DNA from 2 places in the Rothia sp. HMSC064F07 genome. Region 1 is predicted to be linked to the other one. Evidence: predicted binding sites of a transcription regulator. Region 1 holds the regulator's gene; the other holds the start of a gene.
What was found. The regulator HspR, encoded in region 1, represses chaperone genes until heat shock. The targets are predictions, from matches to a motif close to AAGTTGAGTCNNNNNGACTCAACTT.
Positions count from the first base shown of each region.

Region 2: the regulator HspR is predicted to act here: its motif matches at 1,402-1,426, upstream of clpB (ATP-dependent chaperone ClpB).

Region 1 covers NZ_KV831921.1:2,341-5,932, reverse strand. The annotation lists gene HMPREF2712_RS00750 (RNA-guided endonuclease InsQ/TnpB family protein) at 1-781, shown strand, start outside; gene HMPREF2712_RS00745 (heat shock protein transcriptional repressor HspR) at 945-1,451, opposite strand; gene HMPREF2712_RS00740 (DnaJ domain-containing protein) at 1,455-2,432, opposite strand; gene HMPREF2712_RS00735 (nucleotide exchange factor GrpE) at 2,770-3,348, opposite strand; gene dnaK (molecular chaperone DnaK) at 3,351-3,592, opposite strand, start outside.
Region 2 covers NZ_KV831926.1:318,984-322,575, reverse strand. The annotation lists gene clpB (ATP-dependent chaperone ClpB) at 1-1,349, opposite strand, end outside; gene HMPREF2712_RS03805 (NAD(P)-dependent oxidoreductase) at 1,634-2,317, shown strand; gene HMPREF2712_RS03800 (HAD family hydrolase) at 2,336-2,992, shown strand; gene HMPREF2712_RS03795 (Dps family protein) at 3,326-3,592, shown strand, end outside.

The sequences.
Region 1 (3,592 bases):
CCCTCTACCTGCTGAGCCATCCTCAGTCACACTCATTCGTGAGCCGGATGGGAAGTACTATGTCTCATTTGTTGTGGATGTGCCTGCTGAAAATATTCAGATACCGGAGCCTTCTGCATACGCTGTCGGTGTTGACCTAGGCCTGAATCGCCTGGCCGTAGCTGTCAATTCTGAGGGTGAACGGGTGTTCTTTGAGAACCCCCGCCCTTTAAAGAAGGCAGCGGCACGTCTTGCTACGCTTCAACGTCAGCTCTCCCGTAAAAAGCGCGGTAGCAACCGCTACGAAAAGCAACGCATCCGCCTAGCCAAAGCTCACGCCAAGGTACGCAATACAAGGAGCCATTACGCGCATCAGGTAGCAAACAAGGTGGTGGACGAGAACCAAGTCATCGCCCTGGAGAACCTGAATGTGGCTGGTCTGTCGCGTACCCGTTTAGGTAAGTCGGTATTGGATGCCTCATGGGGTTTATTACGCCGTCTGATAGAAGAGAAGGCTGATGAACGTCATCGCATGGTGGTCTTTGCTGACCGGTTTGCCCCCACGTCGCAGCTGTGTTCTGTGTGTGGTGAGCCGGGCGGTAGAAAGCCGCTGAATATCCGTGAATGGGCGTGTACCAAGTGTGGTATGCGCTTAGATCGAGATGCTAATGCGTGTGTGAATATTATGCTCGCCGCAGGACTTGCGGAGAGTTTAAACGAACAGAAGAGGGACGTAAGACGCCTGCTTGCGGGTGCTGTTGCTGTTGACGCTGTTAACCCACCGAGAGCCGCATACCTGTAGGGTATGCGGCTGGCAGGAGTCCTCTTTGTTCGCAAGGAGGAGGAAGTCAACCTCCCTCACGCGGCGTATACACAAAGACGCACAAGCCTATATGGGTGGCCGACTAGCGCAAATGAGCTAAAACAGCCGAGCCGTTTATCCAAGTGTAGCGGGTTTAGCCGGTTTAGCGCTGCGGCTTCGTATCATCCGCCGTAGCCGACTGGTGACGCTGACGGTACAACACCACAGCCGAAGAACGCTGACGAGGCGCCGGGCGGGTACCGCGGGCAATATGCACCACGTCGCCACTGGTACCGGCGGCGAACACACGCTCCGTCAGGCCCAGCTTCACCTTCGCATCTTCAACCTGACGCTGCAGTGCCGCAATCTGTTCCTGCTGCTCCTCCACGAGGGACTGCAACTCAATAATGCGGCGAATACCCTCCAGGGAGACGCCCTCCTGCGAGAGCTGCTGAATCTGCTGCAGACGGTTCACGTCACGCTGCGAGTAGCGGCGCGCCTTACCGGGCGCACGCGAAGGCTGAACCAGGCCGATACGGTCGTACTGGCGCAGGGTCTGCGGGTGCATGCCCGCCAGCTCAGCCGCCACAGAAATCACGAAAACCGGCAGGTCCACGCTGTGCAGCGGCTTGCCGCTACGAGACTTGGATGATGATTCTCGAGATGCCATAGTTTACTTCGCCTTCTTCAACAAATCCTTACGCGGGTTCTCCTGCGGTGCCAGTTTTACGAACTTGTCGAATGCTTCCTGCGCCTCTGCGCTCAGCTCGGTGGGCAGAACGATTTCGGGGATGACCATCAGGTCGCCATCGCCACCCTTAGCCTTGAAGCCGCGGCCCTTGGCACGCAGTCGGCGGCCAACCTGGCCGGGTGCCAGGCGCAGCTTCACGGTGGATGCGTCGGGCAGGGGCACCTCGATTACTGCGCCGTCGACGGCCTCGGCGAGGGTGACGGGTGCGCGCATGATCAGGTTGTTGCCCTCGCGCGAGTACACGGAGTCGTCGGAGACGCGCACGGTGACCTTCAGATCGGCGCCGTGCAGGCCCTTGCCGCGCAGGCGCACCTTCTGACCGTCCTTAATACCGGCGGGGATGCGTGCCTCGGTGTGGGAACCGTCCGGCAGGAACACGGTCACGGTTGCGCCGGTGTATGCCTGGGCGAGGCTGATGCGGGTGCTGGTGGTGCTTTCTTCGGGGGCTACGTGCTGTGCGCCGCCGAAGCCGCCACCGCCCATGCCGCCGAAGTCGGCGCTGGTGAAGCCTGCGGAGCGTCGGGAGCCGCCCGCGCTACCGCCGAAGAGGCCGCCGAGCAGGTCGTCAATGTTGATGCCCGCCCCGCCACTGCTGAAGCCACCGAATGCGTCCGCGCCGGGGTAGCCGGTGTAGCTGCCACCACCGAAGCCGCCCATGCCTGCGGCACCGTAGCGGCGGATCTGGTCGTACTCCTCGCGCTGCTTCTTGTCGGAGAGCACGTCGTATGCTTCCGAGATTTCCTTGAACTTCTTCTCCGCTGCGGCGTCGCCGGGGTTCAGGTCGGGGTGGTACTTGCGGGAGAGCTTGCGGTACGCCTTCTTGATGTCGTTTTCGCTTGCGTCTTCGCTGACACCCAGTGCCTTGTAGAAGTCGTCAGTTATCCAGTTTTCACTTGCCATGTGTTTGTTTCTCCTCTCGCGGTGATGCGCCGCCCTCCTCGGTTACGGGACGGCTAGCAGGGCACCACGTTCTTGTCTTAATGCTCTATATAAAAGTTTAGTCTACTTGACTCAATTTTGGAAGGGGCTAGACCAAAAAATAGCGCCCTCCAAGGGTTTTTCACCGCGACCACAGCTCGCCGCATCCCAGACAAACACTCCAGCAAACAGCCCCAGCAAAACAGCCCAGGCAAAACATCCAGGGTAAACGACACAAGGCAAACAACAGGGCGGGCACTCCCCCGCTGGGAGAGCACCCGCCCGTCGTTAGTTATTCAGCCAATGCTTAGCCGTCACCTTACGCTGCAACAGCCACAGCCACCTGAGCGGTACGAACCACGCGGTCGTTCACGCGGTAGCCGTAACGCAGAACCATGGAGACATGATCCTCAGCCACCTCGTCGGTGGGCTGCTGCAGTACAGCCTCGTGGATGTTCGGGTCGAAGGCGTCGCCTACTTCACCGAAGCGCTCCACGCCCTGCTTGCCGAGCAGCTCTTCAAGCTTGGTAGCGATGGAGGCGAAGGGGCCTTCCTGCAGGTCGCCGTGCTTGCGTGCGGCGTCGATATCGTCGAGCACCGGCAGCAGCGCGGTCACCAGTTCACTGGTTACGAAGCCTCGCAACTGCTCCTTTTCGCGGGCGGTGCGGTTCTTGAAGTTAGTGAACTCGGCCTGCAGGCGAAGCAGGGAGTCCAGGCGCTCTGCGGCGAGTGCCGCGTCAGCAGATTCTGCTTCTACGGCGTCCTGGAGCTCAGCCTCGACGGCTTCCGCAGCTTCCTCGGGGCTTTCGACCGATTCAGCTTCGGGGTGGCCTTCCGCTGCGGGGGCATTGAATGCCTCCTCCAGCGGGTCGGGGGTGGTGTTTTCCTGCTCAGCCATGATTACTTCTTCTCGTCTTCGTCGATAACCTCGGCGTCGACAACGTCCTCATCAGCGGCGGGCTTGGACTCGGATGCCTCAGCCTGTGCTGCTGCGTAGAGTGCCTCGCCCAGCTTGGATCGGGATGCCTGCAGCTTCTCGAATGCGGACTTCACTGCTGCGTCGTCGTCGCCCTCGAGTGCCTTCTTCAGCTCGTCGACATCGCCCTGGACCTCGGTCTTGACGTTCTCGGGCAGCTTGTCGC
Region 2 (3,592 bases), on a different contig from region 1:
TCAGCCATGTCCTTGCGCAGCGCTTCCAGACGCTCAACCGATGCGGGATCGGTCTCGTCGGCCAGGGCCAGCTCCTCCATGGTCAGACGGTCCACGGCGCGGCGCAACTGGTCGATTTCCTCCGGGGCGGAGTCAATTTCCATGCGCAGGCGGGATGCAGCCTCGTCGATCAGGTCAATGGCCTTATCCGGTAGCTGACGGGAGGGGATGTAGCGGTTGGACAGGGTGGCTGCGGCAACCAGTGCGGAGTCGGCGATTTGCACCTTGTGGTGTGCCTCGTAGCGCTCCTTCAGGCCACGCAGAATACCAATGGTGTCGTCGACGCTGGGCTCGCCCACGTACACCTGCTGGAAGCGGCGCTCCAGGGCGGGGTCCTTTTCAATGTTCTCGCGGTACTCGTCCAAGGTGGTGGCACCGATGAGGCGCAACTCGCCTCGAGCCAGCATGGGCTTGAGCATATTACCGGCGTCCATGGAGCCTTCGGATGCGCCCGCACCGACGACAGTGTGAATCTCGTCGATGAAGGTCACAATCTGGCCCTCGGACTTCTTGATTTCTTCGAGGACTGCCTTCAGGCGCTCCTCGAATTCACCGCGGTACTTTGCGCCTGCGACCATGGAGCCCAGGTCCAGGCTAATCAGGGTCTTGCCGCGCAGGGATTCGGGCACGTCGCCAGAAACCATGCGCTGTGCCAGGCCCTCCACGACGGCGGTCTTACCGACGCCGGGCTCACCAATCAGAACGGGGTTGTTCTTGGTTCGGCGGGAGAGCACCTGCACGACGCGGCGAATCTCAGAGTCACGGCCGATGACCGGGTCGAGCTTGCCTGCGCGAGCAATAGCGGTCAGGTCGGTGCCGTACTTTTCGAGCGCCTGGAAGGTGCCTTCGGGGTCGGGGGTGTCCACGGTGCGGTCTCCTCGGACGTTGGGGATGGTCTGTGCGATGAGCTCTGCGGTAGCGCCGAGCTTGTGCATTGCGGTTGCGGTGCTATCGGTTCCGCTGGCAATGCCGAGCAGGATCATTTCGGTAGAAACGTAGGTATCTCCGAAGCCCTGGGCACGGGTCTGTGCCGCCTGCAGAGCAGAAAGCGCTGCACGGCTGAGGGAGGCGTTCTGCACGGAGGCACCGGATGCCTTCGGCAGCTTCTTGATTTCAGCGGATGCCGCCTCGGAGATAGCGTCGACATCCAGGCCTGCAGCCTTGAGGACTGCTACGGCGACGCCTTCGCGCTGGTCCATGAGGGCCTTGAGGATGTGCGCGGTTTCAATAGTGGGGTTGCCGGCGGTTTGAGCATTAGTATTTGCCGCCGAGATGACTTCTTGACTCTTGGTGGTGAACTTGTTGTCCATGGTGTTCCTTTCGCATTTCGAGGGGCTTATCCTATGCGCCCCTGCATTACATAACTTGAGTCTACTACACTCAATTATTCTGCGCAAGGGGTTAACCAAGGTTTTTGAGATTAAAATTTCGACAACAAACTAAGGGATCACCACACGAATAAAGCGGCGAAAGCACCAACTCCAGCCAAAAACTCCACCCAAAAGCCCTATTGTTATAGTGACCACGCTGGGTACATGTAAGGCTGGGCACTTGCGAGTTCCCGCAACAATCACAGTCACGAATGGGGACCCACATGAAAATACTGGTTCTAGGCGCAACCGGCCGCACCGGCTACCTCTTCACCCGCAAAGCCCTAGAGGAGGGGCACACCGTCACCGCCTACGTGAGCAACCCCGACAAGGCGCTAACACTTTTGGGGGCGCACCAAAATCTCACTATCATTCCGGGAGCCCTGAACGATGCCGAGCAGCTCGCCACAGCTTCTTCCGAGCAGGACGTCATGGTGAGCATCCTGGGGCAGAAAGCCACGGTGCGAGAATTTCTCTCCTCCACGTTCATGCAGGAGCGTCTGCCCCTCATCATGGAGGCGGTCACGGGCGCAGGCGTAAAGCACTGCGTTCTGATGAGTGCCTACGGTGTGGGCGATACGGTACGGACCGCGTCCCTGCCCATGCGCCTGGTATGCAAGGTCATCATGCGCGGCATTTTTACCGACAAGGTTAAGGCGGACGCCCTGGTTGCCGAATATCAGCCGTATATTTCGCGTGCGCATCCGGGCAGGCTGACCGATAAGCCCGGTAAGGGCAGAGTGAAGGTATTTGACATGGCGAGCGTCGAGCGAACTCCGGGTATCCCCACGATTGCCCGTGAAGACGTCGCCGATGCGCTGCTCACTATCGCCAAGAACCCCCAGAACGCTGGCACGGATTTTTTGGTGACGACTGGGGACGCTGTCCTACTCTCACCCCAGAAATAAACCGGTAGGCTTAATGACATGACGACTACGAACACCTTCCCCGCCGCCATTCTCTTCGACCACGACGGAACCCTCGTCGATACTGAACCCGTATGGGCTGCCGCAAAGGTTGCTCTCACCGCAGAATTTGGCGGCACCTGGACCGAACAGGACACCCTCGATTGCCTGGGCCTATCCATGCAGTTCACCCTGGATCGTCTGCGCGAGCGCGGCGTGAACCTGCCGGACGAGGAGATTAACGATCGACTGGTAGCGAAGGTGCGCGAGACGCTGGCACAGCAGCCGGTCGAGTTCCTACCCGGCATTGAGCGCTTCCTCTCGGAGGTTCACGATGCGCAAATTCCGGCCGCCATCGTCACAAACGCAACCACCTCCGTGGCTCGCCGCACCGCAAACGCGGCACCCGAGGGCACGTTCTCGGTGGTTATTGGCAACGATGAGACCACCAACCCCAAGCCGGACCCGCAGCCTTATCTTTTGGCGGCGGAACGTCTGGATGTTGATCCGACTCAGTGCGTGGCTCTCGAGGATTCCCCTTCGGGCGTGCGCAGTGCGACCGCGGCGGGTATGCGCGTCATTGTTGTGCCGGGCGAGCTGGAGGTTCCGGCGGAGCTCGGCACCGCGCGCCTCAAGCATGAGGAGCTGACCCTGGAGGCGGTTCGCGCGCTGGCGTAGCCGCCCGATTCGCACGCGGGAAGCCCTGCAGAAAGGCCGGAAGCTCTGTAGAAAACTGAATACGCTTCACCATAAAGGGTGGGATGCGCGATATGAGAGACTGCGCGTCCCACCCTTTGTGCGCGCCTGGGCGGTGAGCCGTGGGGGGGGTGAGCAGGGGCTTTTGGGCAGGAGCTTTTAAGTGCGGCGCGACACATAGATGACAATTTATTACGAATTACTCAAAATAACCTTGACAATGGTTCCTTAAAATGATTTACTCATAATAACGATTCGGCGGGGCGACAAATCCCACCGAACCACAAGCATCACAGCATCATGAAGGAGACCATCATGGCATTCGCAAACTACACCGCACCCGGCCTGACCCTCGAAGAAGGCAAGGGCATTTCCGAGGTTCTCCAGGCACGTCTGCACGACCTGAACGACCTGCACCTGCTGCTGAAGCACGCTCACTGGAACGTGACCGGCCCCGGCTTCATCGCCGTTCACGAAATGATTGACCCCCAGGTCGACACCGTCCGCGAGTTCGTTGACGCCATCGCAGAGCGCATGGCAACCCTGGGCGCAACCCCCAACGGTCTGGCTGGCGCACTGGTC